Regions from separate parts of the Pseudomonas sp. P1_C12 genome, predicted to be linked through region 1. Evidence: predicted binding sites of a transcription regulator. Region 1 holds the regulator's gene; each other region holds the start of a gene.
What was found. The regulator sigma-54, encoded in region 1, starts transcription at its own class of promoters, with help from an activator protein. The targets are predictions, from matches to a motif close to ANTGGCATNNANNTTGCTNT.

Region 1 (2,270 bases):
TTTCGGTCGGGGACATCAAGCAGATCATTCACCACCTCAAGGCCAAAGGCATTGGCGTGCTGATCACCGACCACAACGTTCGTGAAACCCTGGATATCTGCGAAACCGCCTACATCGTCAACGACGGCCAATTGATCGCCGAAGGCGACGCTGAAACCATCCTGGCCAACGACCTGGTGAAGGAAGTGTACCTGGGCCACGAATTCCGCCTGTAAGACACCGAGGTGCGAGACTGGTCGACGAGCGCTTGTCTCGATAAAAAACAACTCTTTTTTATTGTTACAGTGCTCTAGGCAAACACGACGCCTCAAAGATGTTCAAGAGTCGGCCGGAGCAACCTGTCAACAAAACATTGCAGCTTTTTATTGTTACAGTGCTCTAGGCAAACACTACAGTTTCAGGCATATAATTTGCTTATGTTTGGCGCCCCGGCGCCCTGTAGTGGATGGCGCGTGTGCGCCGGCGAATAAGGTGTTAAGCCCCTGCCATGAAACCATCGCTAGTCTTGAGAATGGGCCAGCAGCTGACGATGACACCGCAGCTGCAACAGGCTATCCGCCTGCTCCAATTGTCGACCCTGGACCTGCAACAGGAAATCCAGGAGGCCCTGGAGTCCAATCCGATGCTCGAACGCCAGGAAGAAGGCGACGACTTCGATAACACCGACCCCTTGGCCGACAACGCCGAACAGAAGCCCAACACCGACATCCAGGAACCCTCCTACCAGGAAACCGCCCCGACGGTTGATAACCTCGATGAGGGTGACTGGAACGAGCGCATCCCCAACGAACTCCCCGTCGACACCGCGTGGGAAGACGTTTACCAGACCAGCGCCAGCAGCCTGCCCAGCAATGACGACGACGAGTGGGACTTCACCACCCGTACCTCGGCCGGCGAAAGCTTGCAAAGCCACTTGCTGTGGCAACTGAACCTGGCCCCGATGTCCGACACCGATCGCCTGATCGCCGTGACCCTGATCGACTGCATCAACAATCAGGGCTACCTGGACGAAACCCTCGAGGAAATCCTCGACGCCTTCGATCCGGAACTGGACATCGAACTGGACGAAATCGAAGCGGTCCTGCATCGCATCCAGCAATTCGAGCCCGCCGGCATCGGCGCCCGCAACCTGGGCGAATGCCTGCTGCTGCAATTGCGCCAGCTACCCGCCAAGACCCCTTGGCTGGCTGAGGCCAAGCGCCTGGTCACCGATTACATCGACTTGCTTGGCAGCCGCGACTATAGCCAACTGATGCGCCGCATGAAGCTCAAGGAAGATGAACTACGCCAGGTCATCGAGCTGGTCCAGAGCCTTAACCCGCGCCCGGGTTCGCAGATCGAGTCCACCGAAGCCGAGTATGTCGTTCCTGACGTTATCGTGCGCAAGGACAACGAGCGCTGGCTGGTGGAGCTGAATCAGGAGTCGGTGCCACGGCTGCGGGTCAACGCCCAGTACGCCGGTTTCGTGCGCCGCGCCGACACCAGCGCCGACAACACGTTCATGCGCAATCAGTTGCAGGAGGCCCGCTGGTTCATCAAGAGCCTGCAAAGCCGCAATGAAACCCTTATGAAGGTTGCCACCCAGATCGTCGAGCATCAGCGTGGTTTCCTCGAATATGGCGACGAAGCCATGAAGCCGTTGGTCCTGCATGACATCGCCGAAGCGGTCGGCATGCATGAGTCGACGATTTCACGGGTGACCACCCAGAAGTTCATGCACACCCCCCGGGGCATTTATGAACTGAAGTACTTTTTCTCCAGTCACGTCAGCACCTCCGAAGGCGGCGAATGCTCGTCCACGGCGATCCGCGCGATCATCAAAAAACTGGTTGCCGCGGAAAATCAGAAAAAGCCATTGAGTGACAGCAAGATCGCTGGTTTACTGGAGGCACAAGGCATTCAGGTGGCTCGCCGCACCGTCGCCAAGTACCGCGAATCCCTCGGGATCGCGCCTTCGAGCGAACGCAAGCGGTTGATGTAGAGCCACGCCACAGCGTTCCAGTGGCAGGCATTTCTGCCTGCCGCTTTATGCACTGGCAACGAAGGAGAAGCTGTATGCAAGTCAACATCAGTGGACACCAACTGGAAGTGACCGAACCTCTTCGCACCTACATCGGCGAAAAACTCGAACGATTGGAGCGACATTTCGACAAGATCACTAATGTGCAGGTCACGATGACCGTCGAAAAACTGAAGCAGAAAATCGAAGCCACGCTGCATATTCCCGGGAATGAAGTGGTCGCCAACGCGGAACATACCGATATGTACGC
Region 2 (2,270 bases), on a different contig from region 1:
ATTTGCGGGTTTGTTCTAGGAGGCTCTGATGCAAAAGTGGAAAATCACTTTCGTGGATGATCACGGTGAAACTGTCGACGAAGTCTTTGAGTGCGACGAGTGCCCGGATAACGAACGCGCTGCCAAACTCATCAAGGCCCGGCTCCTTCCTATTGCCGCCGAACTGGATCTGAACGATCTGGAAGGGCGAACCGCTGACGCCAGCGTCAAGAACCTCAAGACCCAGAACAGCATTCAAATCCTCGGCATTACTCCAATCTGAACGGCACCTGTCGCATTCACATCCAGGCCTTGGCAGAGGCTCTATCTTGAGGCTACTCTGCAAGCGAGATCAGCGAATGAATCGCTAAGGTCTGGTCTTGTCAGCTCCATGCTTGTTTCCCGCCGGCACATCGGTTGCCGTCGCTCGCGCTGTTCGGTTGCGGGTGAGGGAGTACGGAAAGTCTATCCATCGTATTGAGGAGGACGTTTCATGAGCACAGCCTATCAAGAAGACATCAGCAGCAGCGTGTTGCGCCGCATGAAAGAAGGCGGTTTTGACTTTTCGCGGTTTCATCCCATCGAGTTCTACGCCATTTTCCCGGACGAGGAGCGGGCACGCAGGGCGGCAGGTCATTTCCACCGTGGTGAATCCCTGGATGCGCAAATCAGTGTGCGCGACGATGGCGCCTGGGCGCTGGAGTTGTGCAAGGTCATGTATGCCACCTATGACGACATCGGCGACTTCGAACAAGGTTTCGAAGCAGTGGTCGAGCCGTTGGGTGGCATCATCGAAGGCTGGGGTGTGAAACAGGAGGTACGAGGGCGACTCGCATAACCTTATGAACAGTGACAACCAGCAATGACGGCTGACCTTCGGGTTGGCCGTTTTCGTTTCAGCACGTTGCAGAAAGGAAAAAAAACCGCCTGGGCAGGCGGCTATAAGGGGAGATCGGCAGGTTTTCCAGCGAATGCATGAATTATCCCCAGCGACTGCCGGGCAGTGAAATCAACTCTGACTATGCTGGTGATAGGCGATCACAGCGCCTTGCAATGAAGCGGGGGCAATCAGGATGGGGCATTTGTCGCACAGGATTGGTGCGGCGCGTGCGTCTTGATTATCCAACCGATTGAAATTTAAGCGTTTATGCCGATGGCACGGGCCTTGCGAAGGTCTGGACGTCCGAGTGACAAGGAGTACGGCATGATCCGCAACTATTTTGATGAGATGTACGATGCCGGCGGCCAGGTCCGCCCGCATTATCGGGAGTTTGCCCGTTGGCTGGCCGAGACGCCTGACGAGCTTCTGGCACAACGGCGACGCGAGGCCGATCTGCTGTTTCATCGCGCCGGGATTACTTTCACGCTCTACGGTGATGAGCAAGGGACAGAGCGCCTGATTCCCTTCGACACCATTCCCCGCAGCATCCCCGCCAGCGAGTGGCGCGTCGTCGAGCGCGGCTGCATCCAGCGGGTCAAGGCGTTGAACATGTTCCTCGCCGACCTCTACCACGAACAGCGCATCATCAAGGCGGGCATCATTCCGGCCGAGCAGGTGCTGGCCAACGAGCAGTACCAGTTGGCGATGCAGGGCCTGGATCTGCACCGCGATATCTACTCGCACATCTCCGGCGTCGACCTGGTGCGTGACGGCGATGGCACCTACTACGTGCTCGAAGACAATCTGCGCACACCGAGCGGCGTCAGCTACATGCTAGAAGACCGCAAGATGATGATGCGCCTGTTCCCCGAGCTGTTCGCGGCGCAACGCATCGCTCCTATCGACCATTACCCGAACCTGCTGCTCGACACACTGAAAAGCTCAAGCCCGATCGATAACCCGAGCGTGGTGGTGCTGACGCCGGGGCGCTTCAACAGTGCGTTCTTCGAACATGCGTTCCTGGCCCGGGAAATGGGCGTGGAACTGGTGGAGGGCGCTGACCTGTTCGTGCGTGACGACAAGGTCTACATGCGCACCACCGACGGGCCGAAAGCGGTTGACGTGATTTATCGTCGCCTTGACGACGCCTTCCTCGATCCCCTGGCCTTCAACCCGGAATCGATGCTTGGCGTGCCGGGGCTGTTGTCGTCCTACCGTTCCGGCAACGTGGTGCTGGCCAATGCCATCGGCACGGGGGTGGCGGACGACAAGTCGGTGTATCCGTTCGTTACCGACATGATCCGTTTCTATCTGGACGAAGAACCGATCCTGAAGAACGTGCCGACCTGGCAGTGTCGTAATCCGTCTGAGCTTTCCCACGTGCTGGCCAATCTTCCAGAACTGGTGGTCA
Region 3 (2,270 bases), on a different contig from region 1:
TTCGTGGTCTCCTGTCAGCGGCTGGCGGATCGATGGGAGCTGTCGCTCATGGCGTGCAGTTTGAAACTGCGGGCATAACCGGCCGGGTCCGAGCCGTCCCAGATCTTGCCGTCGATCAACTGGCTGCTGCGCATTTCCTCAGCTGGTGAGGCGACGCCGACGGCACTGGCGGCCTCACGGTAGAGGTCCAGTTGCTGGACCTGCCGGGCCACAGCGAGATAGTCCGGGTCATCGCGCAACAAGCCCCAGCGGCGGAACTGGGTCATGAACCACATGCCGTCGGACAGGTACGGCAGGTTGACCTCGCCATCCCCGTGCAAGCGCAGTGCGTGCGGGTCTTGCCAGCGATGGCCAAGGCCGTCGGCGTATTCGCCCAGCAGGCGCGGTTCGATACAGTCCAGTGGCGCGTCAAGGTACTGATCGGCACTGAGCAATTGTGCGGTACTGCGGCGATTCTCGGTGCTTTCTTCGATGAAACGGCTGGCCTCCAGAACCGCCATCACCAACGCCCGGGCAGTATTGGGGTATTGCTCGACGAACGCGCGGGTGCAGCCGAGGACTTTTTCCGGATGATCGGGCCAGAGGGTCTGGGTCGTGGCCAGGGTGAAGCCGAGGTCCTGTTGCACGGCGCTGGCGGACCAGGGTTCGCCGACGCAGAACCCGTCGATACGCCCGGCTCGCAGGTGCGCGACCATTTGCGGTGGCGGCACCACCACGCTGTCGACATCCTGCAATGGGTGAATGCCCTGGCTGGCGAGCCAGTAATACAACCACATGGCGTGGGTGCCGGTTGGAAACGTCTGGGCGAAGGTGAGTTTTGAGCGAGTTTGGTGCACGTGCCGATCCAGTGCTTCAGGACTGGTCACTCCAAGCGCCTGCAAGCCGCGGGACAGGTTGATGCTCTGGCCGTTCTGATTCAGGCCCATCAACACAGCCATGTCGGTCGCGGCCACGCCACCGATGCCCAGGTGTACGGCATAAATCAGACCGTAGAGGCTGTGGGCGGCATCGAGTTCACCGCTGACCAGTTTGTCCCGCAGGTTGGCCCAGGACGACTGACGCTTGAGGTTCAGGGTCAAGCCGTGGGGTTGGGCGAAGCCCTGGGTGGCGGCGACCACCACCGAGGCGCAGTCGCTCAGGGCCATGAAGCCGAGATTGATTTCGGTTTTTTCCGGGGCATCGCTGCCATTGACCCAGGCCAGAGGGTCGGCTGACGTTTCGTTCATCGCGTGTTCACCTTGCAAAAAAAACGTCGTCCCGAGTTCTTGCGTGAGCAGGCCGGGGACGACGCCATTGTCTTTGCACACATTCGGTCGTTGGCATGGGTGCTGGTGCCCAGAGTGGTGCAAGGCATATGCCATTATCTGTTGATTTGATTACGCGCCTCGCTTGCCACCCCGTTGCCCGGCTATAATCGCCGCCTCAATTCGCCGCCAATCGAGTCAAATCCGCCCATGTACACCCTGGCCCGTCAGCTGTTGTTCAAACTCTCCCCGGAAACCTCCCACGATCTGTCCCTGGACCTGATCGGCGCGGGCGGGCGTCTTGGGCTCAACGGCTTGCTGTGCAAGGCCCCGGCGAAGATGCCGGTGAATGTCATGGGCCTGGACTTCCCGAATCCGGTGGGACTGGCCGCCGGTCTGGACAAGAACGGTGCGGCCATCGATGGTTTCGCCCAACTGGGTTTCGGTTTTGTCGAAATCGGCACCATCACGCCGCGTCCGCAGCCGGGCAACCCGAAGCCACGCCTGTTCCGTTTGCCGGAAGCCGAGGCGATCATCAATCGCATGGGTTTCAACAACCTCGGCGTCGATCACTTGCTGGCTCGCGTGGCAGCGGCCAAGTACAAGGGCGTGCTGGGCATCAACATTGGCAAGAACTTCGATACGCCGGTCGAGCGTGCCGTGGACGACTACCTGATCTGCCTGGACAAGGTTTACGCCCACGCCAGCTATGTGACGGTCAACGTCAGTTCGCCGAACACGCCGGGCCTGCGCAGCCTGCAATTCGGCGACTCGCTCAAGCAGTTGCTGGCCGATCTGGCCGAGCGCCGCGCGGAACTGGCATTGCGTCATGGCAAACATGTACCGCTGGCGATCAAGATCGCGCCGGACATGAGCGACGAAGAAACCGCACAGGTTGCGCAAGCGCTGATCGAAACCGGAATGGATGCCGTCATTGCGACTAACACCACCCTGAGCCGCGTAGGCGTCGAAGGCTTGGAGCATGGTGACGAAGGCGGTGGTTTGTCCGGCGCACCGGTTCGCGAC

Region 2: a site for sigma-54 is predicted at 1,132-1,151, ahead of AC1D19_RS03625 (circularly permuted type 2 ATP-grasp protein). Genes of this name have one in related genera too.
Region 3: a site for sigma-54 is predicted at 1,343-1,362, ahead of AC1D19_RS03315 (CmpA/NrtA family ABC transporter substrate-binding protein). Genes of this name have one in related genera too.

Annotation. Positions count from the first base shown of each region.
Region 1 is NZ_JBFUAE010000005.1:173,970-176,239, reverse strand. It holds gene lptB (LPS export ABC transporter ATP-binding protein) at 1-215, shown strand, start outside; gene AC1D19_RS11150 (RNA polymerase factor sigma-54) at 488-1,981, shown strand; gene hpf (ribosome hibernation-promoting factor, HPF/YfiA family) at 2,056-2,270, shown strand, end outside.
Region 2 is NZ_JBFUAE010000002.1:156,727-158,996, reverse strand. It holds gene AC1D19_RS03635 (hypothetical protein) at 29-262, shown strand; gene AC1D19_RS03630 (ribonuclease E inhibitor RraB) at 473-817, shown strand; gene AC1D19_RS03625 (circularly permuted type 2 ATP-grasp protein) at 1,184-2,270, shown strand, end outside.
Region 3 is NZ_JBFUAE010000002.1:85,916-88,185, reverse strand. It holds gene AC1D19_RS03315 (CmpA/NrtA family ABC transporter substrate-binding protein) at 15-1,226, opposite strand; gene AC1D19_RS03310 (quinone-dependent dihydroorotate dehydrogenase) at 1,455-2,270, shown strand, end outside.